DNA from 3 places in the Actinotalea sp. JY-7885 genome. Region 3 is predicted to be linked to each of the others. Evidence: riboswitches for the same ligand, from Rfam matches in the RefSeq annotation. Region 3 holds a riboswitch; each other region holds the start of a gene.
What was found. Region 3 has a riboswitch for cyclic di-GMP ahead of IDM29_RS07550 (hypothetical protein). Riboswitches for the same ligand answer to the same signal wherever they lie in the genome.
Positions count from the first base shown of each region.

Region 1: linked by a shared signal. The riboswitch ahead of IDM29_RS03165 (BldC family transcriptional regulator) and the one ahead of IDM29_RS07550 (hypothetical protein) in region 3 are both predicted to bind cyclic di-GMP.
Region 2: linked by a shared signal. The riboswitch ahead of IDM29_RS10745 (hypothetical protein) and the one ahead of IDM29_RS07550 (hypothetical protein) in region 3 are both predicted to bind cyclic di-GMP.

Region 1 is NZ_JACEXH010000017.1:10,142-15,982, reverse strand. Features, by position in the region: gene adhE (bifunctional acetaldehyde-CoA/alcohol dehydrogenase) at 1-287, opposite strand, end outside; gene IDM29_RS03170 (Hsp20/alpha crystallin family protein) at 577-1,053, shown strand; cyclic di-GMP riboswitch class I at 1,145-1,220, shown strand; gene IDM29_RS03165 (BldC family transcriptional regulator) at 1,239-1,469, shown strand; gene IDM29_RS03160 (SDR family NAD(P)-dependent oxidoreductase) at 1,558-2,331, opposite strand; gene IDM29_RS03155 (hypothetical protein) at 3,457-4,455, shown strand; gene IDM29_RS03150 (hypothetical protein) at 4,464-5,540, shown strand; gene IDM29_RS03145 (ABC transporter ATP-binding protein) at 5,540-5,841, shown strand, end outside.
Region 2 is NZ_JACEXH010000106.1:1-5,841, forward strand. Features, by position in the region: partial or broken gene IDM29_RS10740 (hypothetical protein) at 1-942, shown strand; cyclic di-GMP riboswitch class I at 1,170-1,244, shown strand; gene IDM29_RS10745 (hypothetical protein) at 1,328-2,503, shown strand; gene IDM29_RS10750 (hypothetical protein) at 2,440-3,750, opposite strand; gene IDM29_RS10755 (polysaccharide biosynthesis tyrosine autokinase) at 3,752-5,308, opposite strand; gene IDM29_RS10760 (polyprenol monophosphomannose synthase) at 5,535-5,841, shown strand, end outside.
Region 3 is NZ_JACEXH010000060.1:7,070-12,910, forward strand. Features, by position in the region: gene IDM29_RS07530 (NAD(P)/FAD-dependent oxidoreductase) at 76-1,533, opposite strand; gene IDM29_RS07535 (LytR C-terminal domain-containing protein) at 1,647-2,270, opposite strand; gene IDM29_RS07540 (DUF3263 domain-containing protein) at 2,300-2,599, opposite strand; gene IDM29_RS07545 (uracil-DNA glycosylase) at 2,765-3,523, shown strand; gene IDM29_RS07550 (hypothetical protein) at 3,516-3,914, opposite strand; cyclic di-GMP riboswitch class I at 4,133-4,207, opposite strand; gene IDM29_RS07555 (SGNH/GDSL hydrolase family protein) at 4,308-5,189, shown strand; gene IDM29_RS07560 (hypothetical protein) at 5,215-5,841, opposite strand, start outside.

The sequences.
Region 1 (5,841 bases), on a different contig from region 3:
ATCTCCACGATGCCGTGGAGGTCGTCGCGCGAGACGATGCCGACCGTCTTGAGCTCGGCCATCGAGTTGGTGACGTGCTCGCACGCGAAGATGTTCTTCACGGCCTTGTCCTCGAACACGCCGCGGCGGGTCTCGGCGACCGCGTGGCGCGCGAGCTCGCCGTGCTGGTTCAGCGCGGCGACCGACGCCTTCTTCACGATGTGGTCGACGTCGGCCTGGGTGAACGACGCGTACTGCGCGAGCGCCTTGGTGGCGCCGGCGACGAGGGCGTCGATCGGGGACGCCACGGCGCGGGGCGCAGCGTCAGGCTCAGGGGCGGGACGGGGTGCGGAGCGAGCGGCCACGGGACTCTCCCGGTATTGGTGCGGATGGGGCGGATCGCCCTTGATCCACGTCCCACGGTACGAGCCCGTCGCGGCTCCGGGCTGTGCCAAAGGTCCCCGGGACAGTGGTCCCTGTCCCCTGGCACTCCCCGGGGGCGAGTGCTAGAACCGGAGGTAGCCGCCCGGTGCGAGCGAACGCCCCGGGCGGGTCGGACCCCGGATGGTCCGGGGTGTGTCCGAGGGGAGGACTCACATGGCTGCTCGACTGGAACCGATCGACCCGACGCGCTGGATGGACCAGCTGCTGGGCTCCGTGCGCGAGGCGGCGCAGGCGCCGCAGACCGCCGCGATGCCGCTCGACCTCTACCGCGCGGGCGACCACTACGTGCTGCAGGTGGACCTGCCGGGCGTCGACCCGGGCTCGGTGGACGTCAACGTCGAGGACCGCACGCTCACCATCCGGGCCGAGCGCACGGCACCCACCGACGCGGACGTGCAGTGGCTCGCGCGGGAGCGGGCCTCGGGCACGTACGTCCGCCAGCTCACGGTGGGTCGCGGCCTCGCCCTCGACCGGGTGCAGGCCGCCTACGCCGACGGCGTCCTGACCCTGACCATCCCGGTGGCGGAGGAGTCGCGCTCGCGCCGGATCGAGGTCCAGCACGGCTCGCCCGCGACCACGATCGGCGGGGGGCGGGGCGCCGAGGCGTCGGGGGGCTCGGCGGGGAGCTGAGCCGGCCCGGAGGGCTGGACGCGGGTGAAAGATGGGGTGCGGCCGACACGCGCTTTGCGTCGATGTCCGGAATGTGGGAACCTGTCCCCGTCAGCGACAAGGGCAAACCCACCGCGAGGTGGGGACGCAAAGTCACGGGACCCTCGAGGTCGGCCGGACGCACCGAACGACGAAGGAGTTGCACCATGTCCCCTCAGGGATCCCCCTCCGGCACCCGCAATGACGCCCCGGACTCGCTCCTGACCCCCTCCGAGGTCGCGAGCATGTTCCGCGTCGACCCCAAGACGGTCACGCGCTGGGCGAAGGCGGGCAAGCTCTCCGCCATCCGCACGCTGGGCGGCCACCGCCGCTACAGCGAGGCCGAGGTCCGCGGGCTGCTCAACGGCGTGCCGCAGCCGCGCACCAGCGAGGACTGAGGACCCCAGCGCTCCCACGACGGCCCCACCGGTGACGACCGGTGGGGCCGTCGTCGTCCGTGCCGTCCTCGTCCGTGCCGCAGGCGGCTCAGCGGGGGAGCTCGACCCCGGTGAGCGCGGCGAGCCGGGCGAGCAGGCCATCCTGGAGGGCGGTGTCGCGGGCCTCGGGGTTCGCGACCTGGACCTCGTGGCGCTTGAGGTACGCGCCGGTCACCCGCGCGGCGTCGTCGTCCGACGTGGCGAGCCAGACCTGCGTCGCGGCGCCCTCGTCCACCTCGTCCCACGCGCCCGGGCCGCCCAGCTTCGTCTTGATCCAGCCGGGGTCGACCGCGGTGACGACCACCTCGGGCCACAGGCGCGCGACGGCGAACGCGAGCGTGACGTCGAGCAGCTTGGAGTCCGAGTACGCCTGCATCCCGTCCCACGCGCGCGCCTCGAACTGCAGGTCGTCGAGGTGCGTGCGGCCCTGGGACTCCAGGCCGGAGGTCAGGTAGACGAGCCGGCGGGGACGGGGCATCAGCGCGGTGAGCAGGTACGGGGCGACCACGTTGACCTGGAGGATGCGCTCCAGGCCGTCCTCGGTCACCGTGCGCTCGCTGACCCCGCCGCCGATGCCCGCGTTGTGGATCACCACGTCGAACGGGCCCGCGGCGGTCGCCGCCCCGGCCAGGGCGCGCGTCTCGGCGAGCGAGGCCAGGTCCCCGACGACGACGTCGCTCACCCCGGGCTGGGCGGCGCGCAGGTCACGCGCACGCGCGGCGTCGCGCGCGTGGCCGACGACGTCGTGCCCGGCGGCGAGCAGCTGACGGACGGTCTCCAGGCCGATGCCGTCGCTCGAGCCGGTGACGAGGATGCGGGACACGGGGGACTCCTTCGGCCGGGACGGGGCCCCACATCCTCGCGCGGACCGCACGCACCGGTCGAACCGGTCCGTGCCGGTGCGGCGGTAGGCGCCCGACGATCGTCCATGCGGCCTCGAGCAGGACCGGCCCGCTCCTCGGGGTCAGGGTCTCCACCCACTCCTGCGCCGGGCTGCTGACCCCTGCGTCACCCCCGACGTCGAACGGCCCGTTCAGTGCGAGGTCCTCGAACGTCGCCACTGCACGCTGGCGTGCTCCTGGGGTGCCGTCAAAGCGTCCGACGTCGTCGACGTCCGCGCGGTCTTGGGGCTTACCGGGGCGCGACCTGGGTCGCCTGCTGACGGCTCCCCGCGGTCGGCTCGGCGCCCGAGGCGGTCGACGGATTGCAAGCCGTAGGAGAACTCCTGGCGGCGGGCGCTGGTCCTGCGGTTGTGCCACCAGGAGTCGGTGCTGAGGCGGTCGAGGACTACGGGTCCTTTCGCATCGACCCACTCCGCCGCAGGCTGGCCGGCTCCGTCGCGGTTCAGGGGTCCCGGCCGGCGGCAACCCGGACTCGAGTCACTCGGCGGTCCGGACCAGCTCTTGGCGGATCTGACTGCCGAGTACGACGCGCTATGGGCCCAGGGCGCCCCCCGCCGACCGGCGTCTTGGAGCAGTTCGCGAGCCGTGAGCGGTCGCTCGCCGCGACGGACTTCGGATGCCGCGAGGCGTCCAACCTTCCGTCGACAGTCGCGGAGGTGCGCACGGAGCTGGAGGACGCGTTCTTCACTGCGCACGTCACCGAGCTCGAAGCGATCCGAACCGCACTGGTCGAGGCGGCCGACGACTAAGTCCGCGGAGCTCGAAGCGAAATTCCCGCGTCCAAGGCGAGGGAGCCGGGGCGCGAATCCGCGCGCCCGTGACGGATAGAGAAGGAAGGGAAACCCGTATGCGCAAACAGCTGCACGCCGCCGCCGCGGTTGTCGCCTTCGCCTGCTGCCGGGAAACGCGACCCGCTTCTACTACGGTCACACCTACGTCCCGTGGGCGCCTGGTGACCTTCCCCACTTGCGGGCGGGGTTGAGCACCGGCGTCCGCCCGGCGGGGTGACGCCCGCCGGCCGGACGCCGTCCGACGAAGGAGGCGGTGTGCGTTCACGGTGGACCGGGTTGCTGGCCGGCGTCAGTGCGCTGCTCGGAGTCCTGATGACGGTGTCGGTGGCTTACGGACTGACGCTCGCCGACGGGTGGGCGCGCGGGCACCTGGGCCTGCCAGCGAGCTTCGTCGGCTACAGCGTCACGTCCGCTGGACGCGAGGTTCAGGCGGACGCCGCGGGGCAGGTGCTGGTCGCCATCGGCGATGCGTCCGCGACACTTGTGGTGACACCTGCTGCGGGTATGGGCGCTGCAGCTGTGGGCGTCATGGACACGACCGGTGCGGTACCGCTGCTGCGCGATGTGGGCTCGGCGGGCGCTCAGCCGGCCAGGGCGCCCGAGGCGCCCGGTGCGAGCACCAAGCCGTGGGTAGTCCTTGTCGAGGGCTCCTACACCGCTGGCCAGGTCGTGCGCTCCGGCACGGCGACATTCCTGCCGCCGGGATCGACGGTCATCGGCACAACCGGGTACCCGATGCTGCCGAGGGACACCCAGTACTTGTACGCCCTCGGTGGAGCGCCCTTGCCCAGCGGGGATTATTTCATCGACGCGTCGAAGGGAGTGGAGACGGCGATCGTGACGGCGCTGACCGACGCGGGGTTCCAGGTCGAGCCGATTGAGCGACCGCCGCTGGCGCAGGTGGTGGCATCGGACCCGTTCACGACAGTCTTCGCCATACTCCTTGCCGGCGCCTTCGTTTGCGTCGCGCTGCTGGTCGTCAACCAGTTCACCTTTCACCGGTCGCGCGTGGACGTGCACCGCCTGCACGGAGCGCACACGGGTGCCCTGCTTCGCCTGCTTGCTCCCGTCGGCATCGCGACGACGTCGACCGGGACCTTGGTGGGTAGTGCCCTGACCCTGCTGCTGGGCCGGCGTCACCTCGATGTGGTCTCGGCCGGGATGGGTTGGTTCGGCGCCACCTGCCTGACACTGGCCGCTGCCGCGCTCGGCGTGGCGATCGGGTCCCGCCGCACGCGGGAGGCTGCCAGGTGAGGGTTCAGATGAGCGCAGGGCTCCGTGATGCGTGGCGGGTGCGGGGCAGGACGGCACTGTTCGCTGCGATGGTCACGATTGGCACCGTCCTCACGGCCACCGGCCTGAGCGAGCTGGGCTCAAGCGTGGCTGACGTACGCGTCGCGGAGGACCTCGGTCGCCGCGGCGCGACGTTCTTCCGGGTGCACTACCTCACCGACGAGCCGTTCGAACCGACAACTGAGCTGGCCGAGCTGCTCGACCAGGAGCTGCGCCACGGTGGCGCCGCGTTCACGACCGTTCGCTTCAACCATGGCGTGCGCGAGACGTTCCCGTACCCGGTGCTGCTGGTCCTCGGGGACTTTGAGGACGCCTTCGGTCTGCCTGAGATCCCGGACGGCTCGGCGGTAGTCGGTGAGGACGTGGCCCTGTACGGCGTGGGCGACACCGTCGACCTCGGTGTGACCACCGTCGAGGTGAGCGGCCGGCTTGCCCCTGGGGCGGTGTTCCTCGACCCCTGGCAGTCCAGGGAGACCTTGGCACGGACCGTCGTCGTGAAGGTGGGTCTGGACGACCTGATGGCCCTCGGGTGGCCCGCTCAGGAGGAGGCCGTCGCCCGCACCGTGCTGCTGGCGCCGACCACCACCGTGGTGGACCGCCTTGTCGATGAGTCGTGGAGCTCGGGCCTACAGCTCGTCCCGGCTACGGTTGCGGACGCAGGCGGACAGACCTTCGCATCTCACCAGCGCGACAGTCTGCTCTACACGGCCATGTACACGGCCTTTCTGCTCTTGGTGGTCGTCGCAGTGGGATCGTCGGCGGCCGCGACCGCGCGCCGCGCACAGCGCTCGCTCGCGATCCAGCGGCTGCACGGCGCGCGGATCGGGGACGTGGTGCTTCGCCTGGCGACCTACCTCGCACTTGTCGTGCTGGTGCCGGTCCTGGGCGTGCTGGGCCTTGCCGCCTTGGCCTTGCCCGACCTGGTCAGCGTCGTGCCGTGGGCGATCGCCGCTGTGACTGCCGTGTACGCCGGGCTGGTCGCCCGTGTCTCGTCCGTCGTTGCCCGCAACGACCTTGCGGCTCAGCTTGGAGGAAGCAATCTGTGATGCCAGCCCTGCACCTCAACGCGGTCGTCAAGACGTTCGGTACCGGAACGGCACGCGTTGACGCTCTCAAGGGAGTGACCTTGACCATTGGCGCGGGGGAGCTGGTGGCGGTCATGGGACCCTCCGGCTGTGGGAAGTCCACGCTCCTGAACGTCATGGGTCTGGTGGTCCCGGCGAGCGCGGGAACCGTCACGGTCGAGGGAGAGGAGGTCACCCGGAGCTCGGATCGCAGCCTCGCCCGGTTGCGGAACCGCACTTTCGGCTACGTGCGGCAGGACTTCGCCCTCATCGACGAGGACAC
Region 2 (5,841 bases), on a different contig from region 3:
GCGCCGACGCCGACGCCGACGCCGGCGCCGAGCCCGGCGCCCCCGCCCGCCGTGGGCGCCGTGGAGCCGACGGCGGCCACCACCGGTGTGCCCGACGGCACGCCGCTCACGCGGCACGACGGGGACCTGGTGATCACCGAGCCCGGGACCGTCATCGACGGCAAGGACATCCACGGCTTCGTCTCGATCCGCGCGGCCGACGTCACGATCCGCAACTCCGTGGTCCGGGGGAGCGGGACCGGCTCCTACAGCACCGGTCTGGTGAGCTGCCTCGACGCGGCCTGCCGCGGCGCCGTCATCGAGGACACCACCCTCGTGCCCAAGCAGCCGTCGCCGTGGATCACGGGCATCCTCGGGCACGACTACACCGCCCGGCGCGTGGACGTGCACCACGTCGTGGACGGCTTCGGCATCTTCGACACCGGCAACGGCGGGGGACCCGTCGACGTGGTGATCGAGAGCAGCTGGTGCCACGACCTCAGCTACTTCGCCCGCGACCCGCAGCAGGACGGCGGGCCGAGCCACAACGACTGCATCCAGATCCAGGGCGGTTCGGCGATCCGCATCACGGGCAACAGCCTCGAGTCGTTCATGTCGACCGCCGTGGGCGACCAGAGCTACGACGCCCGCAACCGGGGCGCCGGCCTCATGGTGACGCCGACGGTCGCGCCGGTGACCGGTGCCACGGTGACGAAGAACTGGTTCGACGGGGGCTACGCCTCGGTCTCGGTCTCGCGCGGTGGCTACGAGCGCATGCACTTCGGCACGCTCACCGGGAACCGTTTCGGGCGGAACCAGTTCGACCACGGACGTGGCTCCCGGTACGTCATCCGGGTGCGCGAGGGCGTCACGTTCGACTCGTCGCTCACGGGGAACGTCTGGGCGGACGGGGCCGGACCGCTCGCGCTCGGGCGCGACCTCGGCATCCGGTACGACCCGTGACGGCTCCGCCGTGCGACCGCGCGGCGCGGCGGGGCGGCGGTCCTGCACGTGGCGGTGGCGCCCGGTGCCCGGTGCATGACCCGGAAACTGCGCGGGCGAGCCATTCGCGGACGGTCCCGAGATATTCCGTCGTAATGTCCGAATAACCCGGACCGGGCTGATCCGTGCGGGTGACGCCACCTCGACGTGCTGGACCGGCGGAAATGGCCCACGTACGATCCGGTGGTCCACGAGAATGGCAAACCTGTCGCGAGGCAGGGGCGCAAAGCCATGGAACCCCCGCGGTCCGCCAGGCTACCGAATCGACGGAGCACCTCCTGTGCTTGAGCCTCGACCGTCCCGCTCGGCCCGGCGCGGCGCACGCGCGCCCTCCGGCCGTCGCGCGATGGTGGCGCTCGCCCTGGCCGGCGTGCTGGTCGCCACACCGACGGCCGCCGCGGAGGTCGCCCCGACGCCCACCGTCGCGGCTCGCGCCACCGTGGCCGTCCCGGCGGCCACGCCCTCGGCCGGCGATGTCCTCGCGCCCGCGGACGCGGCGCCCTTCGCGGCCGTCACCCTGACGGGGGCGCCGGTTCCGGGCGCGCTCGACATGCCCGCCGCCGCGGCGTCGAGCAGCCAGGTCCCGTCGGCGTACGCGCTCGCGCCGGCCCCCCTCGTGACGGCGCCGGCCCCGGACGTGGTGAAGCCGGACGCGTCGAGCACGGGCGTGAGGGCGGGCTCGCGGCTCCAGACCCATCGTGGGGACATCGTGGTGACGCAGCCCGGCACGGTGCTGGAGAACCTGGACGTGTACGGCTTCGTGACCGTGAAGGCCGCCGACGTGACCATCCGCAACACGCGCGTGCGTGGCAGCGGTCCGGGGTCCTTCGACACCGGTCTGATCAACGCCAACGACGCGCGCGTCAAGAACCTGGTGGTCGAGGACGTCACGCTGGTCCCCGACTTCCCGTCGTACTGGATCAACGGGATGCTCGGTCACGACTACACCGCGCGGCGCGTGAACACCTGGAACGTGGTCGACGGGTTCGGCATCTACAACATCCACGGCACGGCGGCGAACGTGCGGGTCGAGTCGAGCTACGTCCACGACCTGGCCTACTTCTCGCCGGACCCGAACCACTCGGACAACCAGACGCACAACGACGCGATCCAGATCCAGGGTGGCTCCAACATCCAGATCCTCGGGAACACGCTGTCGGTGTGGCGGTCCACGACGGCCGGGACGCAGAACTACGCATACCCGCAGGGTGGATTCGGTGTGATCCTGACGCCGAACGTCAATGCGGTGACGAATTCTCGGATCGACGGGAACTGGGTGGACGGGGCGCACATCCCGATCAAGCTGGTGACGTCCCAGAAGACCGGTCCGATGAACTTCGGTGAGGTCACCAACAACACGTTCGCCCGGGACATGCGCAACACGCCCATGGCGGGGAAGAACAACTGGTTCACGGTGCTCACCACGCCCGACCTGACGGTCATCACCAGCGGGAACGTCTACGCGGACGACGGCACAGCCATCGAGGTCCGCCGCGACAGCGGCACGGGCACCGCTCCCTGACCGGCCGCCGGCCCGGTGCCGGGCCGGGTGCTGGCCACCCCGAGCGCCAGCGCCACCCACAGGATCATGCCGACCGCGGACCGCGACGCGAGGGCGCTGTAGGTGAGCGGCAGGAGGAACGCGATCAGCGCTCCCTGGCGCGCCCCCGGGAGGCGGTCCCCACGCGTCCAGGCCCGGACCACGAGCACGGCCTGGGCACCGAAGTACAGGACGGCGAAGACGGTCCCGATGTCGACCGCGTACATGAGGAACGAGTTCTCGAGGCTCGTGGCGAGGCCACCCTGCGACGCGATCCGGTAGCTCGACGTCAGGCCGTGGCCGACGACCGCGTACTCCCGCCACGTCCGGCCGAAGAAGCTCAGGGCGTCGGTGCGGGCGCCGGTGGATCCCGTGTCGTCCGCGAAGCGTTCCCCGACGCCCTCGACGAGGCTCGTGGACAGCAGCGCCGCGGCGCCCCCGGCGAGGGCGCACAGCCCGAGCAGCCGGGCGTGCGCCGGCGCCGGGGAACGCAGCACCACCCACACGGCCACGACCGCGATGACGACGACGCCCGAGCGTGACTGGGTGATCGCGACGCCGGCGGCGAAGAGCGTGACGAGGGCCAGCTGGAGCGACGTGCGCCGCAGTCCCACGATGAGCGGCGCGGTCACGCACAGGAACATGGAGAGCGTCAGCGGGTGGTCGAACGTGGCCATCCAGCGGTCGAAGCCCTCGCGCCGGAACCACCACCGGGTCTCGTGCGAGCTCTGGTACAGCAGGATGCTCCCCGCGAACCACTGCACGACGGCGAGCGCGGCGGCCGCGCCGCCCAGCGCGAGCAGCGCCGTCCGCACCTGGGTCAGGCGCCCCGCGTCCCCGTCGACGACCGCCAGCACGAGGAGGAAGAGCGCGAGCGGGGCCACGACGACGTCGAGCAGGAGGGCGAGGCCACCCGAGCCGGCCTGCACGGTGGTGAAGGCCGCGACCGCCGTCACGAGGCCGAGGGTAAGCACGAGCAGGACGTGCTCGCCGGCCACCTGGGAGAGGCGCCGGGGCGCGTGCATGGCCTGCGCGACGAGCATGGCGACGACCAGCCAGGCGGCCGGGTGCATGCCGAGCGGGCCCGTCTCGTGCCCGGTGACGAGGTGGCCGGCTGCGGCGGGGATGCCCACCCACAGGCCGAGGATCGCGACGAGGGTCACGACCGGTCGGCGGCGCGTCGCCCAGGCGAGCGCCGCGCACCCACCCGCCCAGAGTGCGAGCAGCATCTCAGCGGTCGGCGCGGACGGACCGTTCCGGGGCCGCCTCACCGGCCGTGCGGCGTTCGGCCCCCGGGTCCTCGTCGGCCGGGGCTGGGCGCCAGACTGGCGTGCCCGGAGCCAAGGGCAGGCCGTCCGCGGGTGTCTGCTCGCGGGTCGTCGGCGAAGCCTCCTGGTCCTGCGCGTCGCCCGGGGCGCGCGGCGCGCGCCCCGTCGTCGCGTACGCCGAGGCGCCGTATCCTCCCGCGGTCACCGCGCTCGGCGCGCCGTTGAGGATCGTGCCCGCCAGCGGTGCACCGACCGCGGCGAGCCCTTCCACGGCGGCGCGTGCCTGCTCGCGCGTCGTCCCGCCGTACCGGACGACGAGGACGACGATGTCCGCGTGGGTCGCGACGACCGACGCGTCGGTGACCGGCAGCACGGGAGGGGTGTCCACGACGATCGTCTCGAAGCGTCCGCGGAGCTCGGTCACCAGCTCCCGCATCGCGTCGCTGCCGAGCAGCTCGGACGGGTTCGGTGGCAGCGTGCCGGCGGCGAGCACCTGGAGGCCGTGCTGGCCCCAGGGCTGCAGCACGTCGTCGACCTTCACGGCACCGGCCAGGACGTTGGTCAGCCCGGCGGAGCCCTCGATCCCGAGCCGCTGCGCGACCATGGGCCGGCGCATGTCCGCCTCCACCAGCAGGACGGACCTGCCGGCCTCGGCGAGCGTGATCGCGAGGTTGCAGGCGGTCGTCGTCTTGCCGTCGCCCGGGACCGCGGACGTGACCACCACGACCTGCATCCGCTTCGTCACGGCGCTGAACGTCAGGTTCGTCCGCAGCTGGCGGTACGCCTCCGCCCGGGGCGAGCCCGGCTCCGCGTCCACGATGAGCAGCTCGCCGGCCCCACCGCGGCGCCGGCGCCCTTCGGCGCCGATCGTGGCGAGCGTGGGCAGCCCGGTCGCCCGCTTGAGGTCGTCGAGGCTGCGGACGGTGCGGTCCAGCATCTGGCGGGCGATCGACAGCGCCAGCCCGAGGGCGATCCCGGCGAGCGCCGCGACGCCGATGTTGAGCGTCGTCCGCGGCGAGATGGGCTCGGGGTTCAGCGTCGGCCCCGAGATCACGGTGAGCGACACGCTGGCCCCGCTCGCCGCATCCGTGCTGTCGAGGCGGGAGATCAGCGGGCCGAACTCGGTGGCGATCGCCTCGGCGATCCGCAGCGCGCGGTCGGTCTCGGTGTCCGTCACGGTCGCGGTGAGCAGGATCGTCTCCGGGTCCACCAGCGCCGACACGCGCGACGTCACCTCGGCGGGCGTGAGGTCGATGTCCGGCTGCGCGGCGACCTCCTGGGCGAGGAGCTCGCTGCTGAGCACGCCGACGTAGGAGTTGATGCGGCGCTGCGCGAACTCGTCCGCCTGCAGGGCCGTCCCGGTGTCCGTGGAGGCCGCGACGAAGAACGTCACCGTGCTCTCGTAGACGGGCGTCATGCGGCTGCTGACGTAGGCGGCGATGCCGACGGTCGCGAGCAGCGTGAGCACCGTGATCCACCAGTGCTTGCGGATCGCGCTGAGGTGATCGGTCAGCTCCACGCTCTGCTCCTCGCTCGGACCGACGGCGGTCGCCGCTGGGCACACCGGTCGTCCGCCTCCCGCCCAGGCGTCATCCTCACATAACGGACTTCTCCGCGGGGGTGCTGTCAGCCGTTCGGCCCAGACTTCACCCCCGATCGGCGGCGGCCGTGCGGGCCGCGGCCGCGTCGCACCGTGACCTCCTAGGATGCTCGCGTCGGGCACCGCCCGGGAGGAGGCGCCTGGCATGGTGAGCTCGGGGCGGTCTGCGCGGCCGCTCGTCGTCGTGCCGACCTACAACGAGGTGCGGTCGCTCGAGGACGTCGTCGGCCGGGTCCGGCGCGAGGAGCCCGCTGCCCACGTGCTCGTCGTGGACGACGGCTCGCCCGACGGCACCGGTGCCGTCGCCGACGCGCTGGCCGAGCGGGACGACCACGTCCACGTGCTGCACCGGACGCAGAAGGCCGGCCTCGGTGCGGCCTACCTGGCGGGTTTCGCCTGGGCGGCGGCGCGTGACCACGACGCCGTCGTGGAGATGGACGCCGACGGCTCCC
Region 3 (5,841 bases):
GGTCGAGAGTGCTAACTCATTATTGGCACTCTCACCCGGCGAGTGCAAGCGCCGTGGCGCCGCCGCCGCCGCGCCTCAGGGCGCGAGGCCGGGCGGGCGCTCGATGCCGAAGCTGCGCGCGAGGACGCGCCGCGCGGCGTGCCAGCCGCCCATGCCGTGGACCCCGGGCCCCGGCGGCACGGCAGCGGAGCACAGGTAGACGCCGTCGGCCGCGACGAAGGGGTCCGGGCTCAGGACGGGCCCGACGAGCATCCGCGGCAGGGTGATCGCACCACCCGCGATGTCGCCGCCGACGTAGTTCGCGTTGCCCAGCTCGATCCGCGCCGCGGGGGTGCACCGCGAGGCGACGACGACGTCGCGGAAGCCGGGCGCGTACTGCTCGATGCGCGCGGTGACGGCCTCGGTCACGTCCGCGCGCGACCCGGCCGGGACGTGCGCGTACGTCCACAGCGGGCGGTGCCCGTCGGCGGTCGCGCGGCCCGGGTCGCCCACCGACGGGTCGCTCGCGAGCACCATGGGCGGCTCGGCGTGCCGGCCCTGCGTCAGGGCGTGCTCCGCGGCGGCCATCTCGGCGCGCGTGCCGCCGACGTGCACCGTCCCGGCCCGGCCCACGCGGGGGTCGGCCCACGGCACCGGACCCGAGAGGACGAAGTCGACCTTGGCCGCGGCGTTCCCGTGCCGGTACGCCTGGTAGCCGCGCGCGGTCCCACGGCTCAGGCGGGCGCCCATGACCGCGGCGACCGCCGAGGGCGAGGTGTCGAAGACGACAGCGCGCGCGGGTGGCAGGTCGCGCTGCGTGCGCACGAGGTGACCCGTGCGGATCTCGCCCCCGTGCGCGCGCAGGTCCGCCACGAGCGCGTCGGTGATGGCCTGCGTGCCCCCGAGCGGCACGGTCCAGCCGACGGCGTGCGCGAGCGTGCCCAGCAGCAGGGCCGTGCCGGCCCCCGCGATCGAGGGCAGGGGCGTGATCGCGTGCGACGCGATGCCGGTGAGCAGCGCGGGCGCCGTCTCCTCACGGAACCGGCGGTCCCAGAGCGGGGCCACGCCCTGCTCGAACGCCCGCAGACCGAAGCGCACCGCGGTCACCAGGTCGCGCGGGAGGTGGCGGCGGTCGCCCATGAGGAAACCGACGAGGGCCTCGGCGTGCGCGACGAGCGGCCCGAAGGTCTCGAGCCACGCGCCGCCGTCGACGCCGAGCTCCCGCGCGGTGCGGTCGAGGTCGCGGTAGGCGATCCCGGCCCCCTGGGCCAGCGGCTGGGCGTACGACACCTCGGGCGCCACCAGCTCGACGCCGCGGGCCGCCAGGTCGAACCGCCGGAAGAACGGCGAGGCGACGGCCATGGGGTGGACGGCGCTGCACGTGTCGTGGACGACGCCCGGCCACAGGCCGAGGTCCGCCGTGCGGGCGCCCCCGCCCGGGTGCGGCTGGGCCTCGAGCACGACGACCTCGAGCCCCGCCCGCGCGAGCGTCACCGCGGCGGCGAGGCCGTTGGGTCCGGAGCCCACGACGACGACGTCCAGCGCCCGCGTCATGCACGCTCCCGTCGTCCGTCCGTCCCGTCCCCCGCATCCTCACCGCTCGGGGCGGTCGCGGCGACCGCAGGCGGCGGCCCGGGCGGCCGCCTGCGTCGCACGACGCGGTCGGCTCAGTCCTCGTAGTCGGCGGCGAGCACGACGACGACGCCTTCGGGCGCCTGCTCCGCGGACTCCTGCACGGCGGTGATGCCGAGGGTCTGCGCGACGAGCTCCGCCGTCGTGACCTGGTCGGGCGTCGCGTAGTACACGGTCGACGCCTCGAGGTCGTCGCCCTGCCAGTTGCCGGCACTCACGGCCGTGAAGCCGGCCTCCTCCACACGCTCGGCCGCACCGCCCGCGAGGCCGGAGCGGGACGTGGCGTTGAACACCTCGACGGGTGTGGCGAGGTCGACCGGGGGCGGGGGCGGGGTCGTCTCGACCGGCTCCTCCGTCTCCGGCTCGACGGGCACCTCGGCCTCGCCGGCGTCCTCCTCGACCGGCTCCTCCTCGGTGGTCCCCTCGTCGGCCTCGGTGGACGTCCCCTCCGCGGGCGTCCCCCCGGAGCCCAGCCCCTGCCAGTCGGAGAGCCACGTGACCGCGCCGTAGGCGAGGAGGGGGAAGACGACGAGGACGACCAGGAAGGGCAGCAGACGGCGGCGGCGCGAGCGCGGTGCGCGGTGAACGCCTCGTGGGCCGCCCCGGGCATCCGCGGCGTCGAACTCGTCCGCGGGGTAGGGGTAGTCGCCGGCCTTCACGGCGGACAGGCTAGCGGGCGCCCCGCCTCTCAGGCGTCGACACCCAGACGACGCGCGGTGCGGGCCCGCTGGCGGGACGCGCGCATCCGGCGCAGGCGCTTGATCAGCATGGGGTCCTGGGCCAGCGCCGCGGGCGAGTCGATGAGCGCATTGAGCACCTGGTAGTACCGCGTCGCGGACATGTCGAAGAGCTCCTTGACCGCCTGCTCCTTGGCCCCGGCGTACTTCCACCACTGGCGCTCGAAGGCGAGGATCTGCTGGTCGCGCTCGGAGAGCTCGGCGGCGTGGACCCGGGCGTCCGTGCGGTCCGCGTCGCGCGCGGTGGCCATCGCGTCCATGGGTCCTCCAGGGTGAAGCGGCGTCGTCGCCCGTCCCCGGGCGTCGGCTCATCGTAGACGCGGAATGACACGCGTGTCATTCGTCCCGGCGCGTCGGGATGACCCCCGCGCGGTGATCGAGTAAGGGAGCGCGGCGGCGGCTAGGGTCGCCGCGTGATCCGTCAGCCCCTCGACGCGCTCATGGCCCCGGACTGGGCCGCGGCCCTCGCACCGGTCGAGCTGCGGCTGCGCGAGATCGGCGACGCGCTGCGCGCGGAGTCCGCGGCCGGCCGGGCCTGGCTCCCGGCCCCCGACGCCGTCCTGCGCGCGTTCGCGCGGCCCATGGCGGACGTCCGCGTGCTCGTCATCGGCCAGGACCCGTACCCGACGCCCGGGCACGCCGTCGGCCTGTCCTTCTCGGTGGCGCCCGGGGTGCGCCCGCTGCCCCGCTCGCTGCAGAACATCCACCGCGAGCTCGCGGACGACGTCGGCGTCGTGCGCGGGCCCGACGGCGACCTCAGCGACTGGGAGCAGGAGGGCGTCCTGCTCCTCAACCGGGTCCTCACCGTGGGCACCGGCGCACCGGGCTCGCACCGGCACCTCGGGTGGCAGGACGTCACCGACCGCGCCGTCACGGCGCTCGTGGAACGGGGCGGGCCGCTCGTCGCCCTCCTGTGGGGCCGCGACGCGCAGCAGGTCCGCCCGCTGCTCGGGGGCGTCCCCGTGGTCGAGAGCGCGCACCCCAGCCCGCTCTCGGCGTCCCGGGGCTTCTTCGGCTCCCGGCCGTTCTCCCGCGTCGACGCGCTGCTCGCCGAGCAGGGCGCGCCTCCCGTGCGCTGGTCCCCCGACCAGCAGACCCGACCGACCGGCGCCGCCCCCTCCCCAGGGGACGGCGCCACGTCGGGCGCCGCGGTCCTGCGACCGCGAACTAGCTGAGGACGACGCTCACCCCCGTGAGCTCCTCAGCCGGCACCGGCACGTTCGCCGGCACCGGGACCGTCGTCTCCGACGCACCGATCACTGCGGACAGCTCGGCCAGCGCGACCCCCCCGGGCCCGCTGAGGGTCACGACCACGTCGTGTCCCTCGCAAGCGGTGTCCAGCCCCGACAGCCGGGCCCCGCTCACGCCGTATCCCTGCAGTGCGGCGTCGTAGGCGACGTCGTACCGGACCTCGATCTGCGACGAGCTGCACCCCTGCACCCCGTCCTCCCCCACCAGGACCTGCTGACCCCCCAGGTCGACCCCGGCCGCGGACGCCGTCCGCACGCCCACCAGGGCGAGCGCCACGAGTGCGACCGATGCCGCCTTCCTCGTCCGTCGATCCATCTCCACCCTCCTGGTGGTCCACGTCACCGGATCCGTCCGGTGATCCCCTGCGCCGACGTCCTGCCGGCGGTCGCACGCCCGGGGGCGTGCGGGAAGCGTCCTGAGAACGTGCTCAGGAGGCGGGTAGGCCGAGGCCGAGGGGGACGCGCGCGGCGTCGTGGCACAGAGGAGTGGAGCCGGATCGCACGGGAAGCGTGCTGCTCATGGTGGACCTCACGTTCGGTGGCCCGGCTGACCCGAGGGGTCCCGTGGCTTTGCGTCCCCACCTCGCGGTGGGTTTGCCCTTGTCGCTGACGAGCCAAGAGTGACCCATCACACGCCGGCGGTCCAGCCCCCCTTCCGGCTCCGCGCCCGGATTGGGCGTCTGTGTCGCATCGGCGCACACTGGGAGGCGTGGAATTCACCCGGACGCCGCACGGCGACGACGAGCAGCCGACCGCACCGCCGGGCCGCACCGCGCCGTGGCGCCGCTACGTGGCGCTGGGCGACTCGTTCACCGAGGGCCTGTGGGACGTCCCCGGGGGTGCCCCGCCGACCACCACCACCGCCGTCGACCCCACGCTCGTGTGCCGGGGCTGGGCGGACCTGCTGGCCGCGCACCTGGCCGAGCGCGCCGGCATCGGGCAGGGCGACGCCCCGGTGCAGTACGCCAACCTCGCCGTGCGGGGTCGCCTCCTGGAGCCGATCCTGCGCGAGCAGGTGCCGGCCGCCCTCGAGCTGCGTCCGGACCTCGTGAGCGTCGTCGGCGGGGGCAACGACATGCTCCGGCCGGCGGCGGACCCCGACGTGCTCGCGGAACGCCTCGAGGCGGCCGTCGCGCGGCTGCGGGCGGCCGGCGTCGACGTGCTGCTCGCGACCGGCATGGACGCCAAGGACAGCCCGGTCGTCCGGCGCACGCGGTGGCGTGCGGGCGTCTACAACGCGCACATCTGGTCGATCGCACGCAAGCACGGCGCCTACGTGGCGGACGTGTGGGGGATGCGCTCGCTTCGCGACTGGCGCATGTGGGCGCCGGACCGGATCCACCTCACGACCGAGGGGCACCGGCGCGTCGCGCAGGCGGCCCTGGTCGGCCTGGGGCTCGAGCCCGACGACGCCGCCTGGGACGACCCGCTCACGCCGCTGCCGCCCGTGCCGCTCGCGGCGCGCGTCCAGCAGGACGCGGAGTGGTTCCGCGAGCACGCCTACCCGTGGGCGACGCGACGCCTGCGGCGCCGGTCCAGCGGTGACGCACGGCGGCCCAAGCGGCCCGAGCTCACGCCGGTGGAGCGCTGAGCCCCGCAGCAGGGTCCCGGCTGGATCACGAGCACCGCAGGATGTTCCTGCTCCCGAAGATGTCCGTCCAGCTGTCTGCCATCAGGACGACGGAGCGCTGCTGACCCGCCGACACCGTGCGGATGTTCCCCGTGCCGCGCAGCACGAAGGTCGGGCGCTGCGCGCAGCCGGTCTGCGCCGCGACGTTGGACGGCCCCCAGAGGACCTCCGGCGTGCCCCCGAAGACGGGGTGCGCCAGGTCGTAGACCAGCTCCCACGCCCCGCCGGGCGTCGAGGGCGAGGTCACGACGACCGTGAAGCTGCGACGCTTCGGGTCGGCGAACCACGAGCGGTCCGCCACCTCGGTGACGACGGCCGTGCAGGTGGCCGCGGGGTTGTCGACGATCCGGCACGTGACCGGCGGCGCGTACGTCCACGTCGTGGCCAGGTTCCAACCGTCGACCGTCGCGTGCACCCGGACACCCGCGGACGGCTGGTACGCGGGGACGACGACGTCCTGCACCTGCGCGGCCAGGACGACGCTCGCTGCGTGCTTCGCGGCGCCGGAGGCGTCGACCAGGGTCAGCTGGAGCCGTCGGCCGACGCAGTCGGCGGGCACCGTGAGGCGCACCCGCGTCTGCGTCGTCGCGGCCGGGTCGCTCACCGTGGCGCC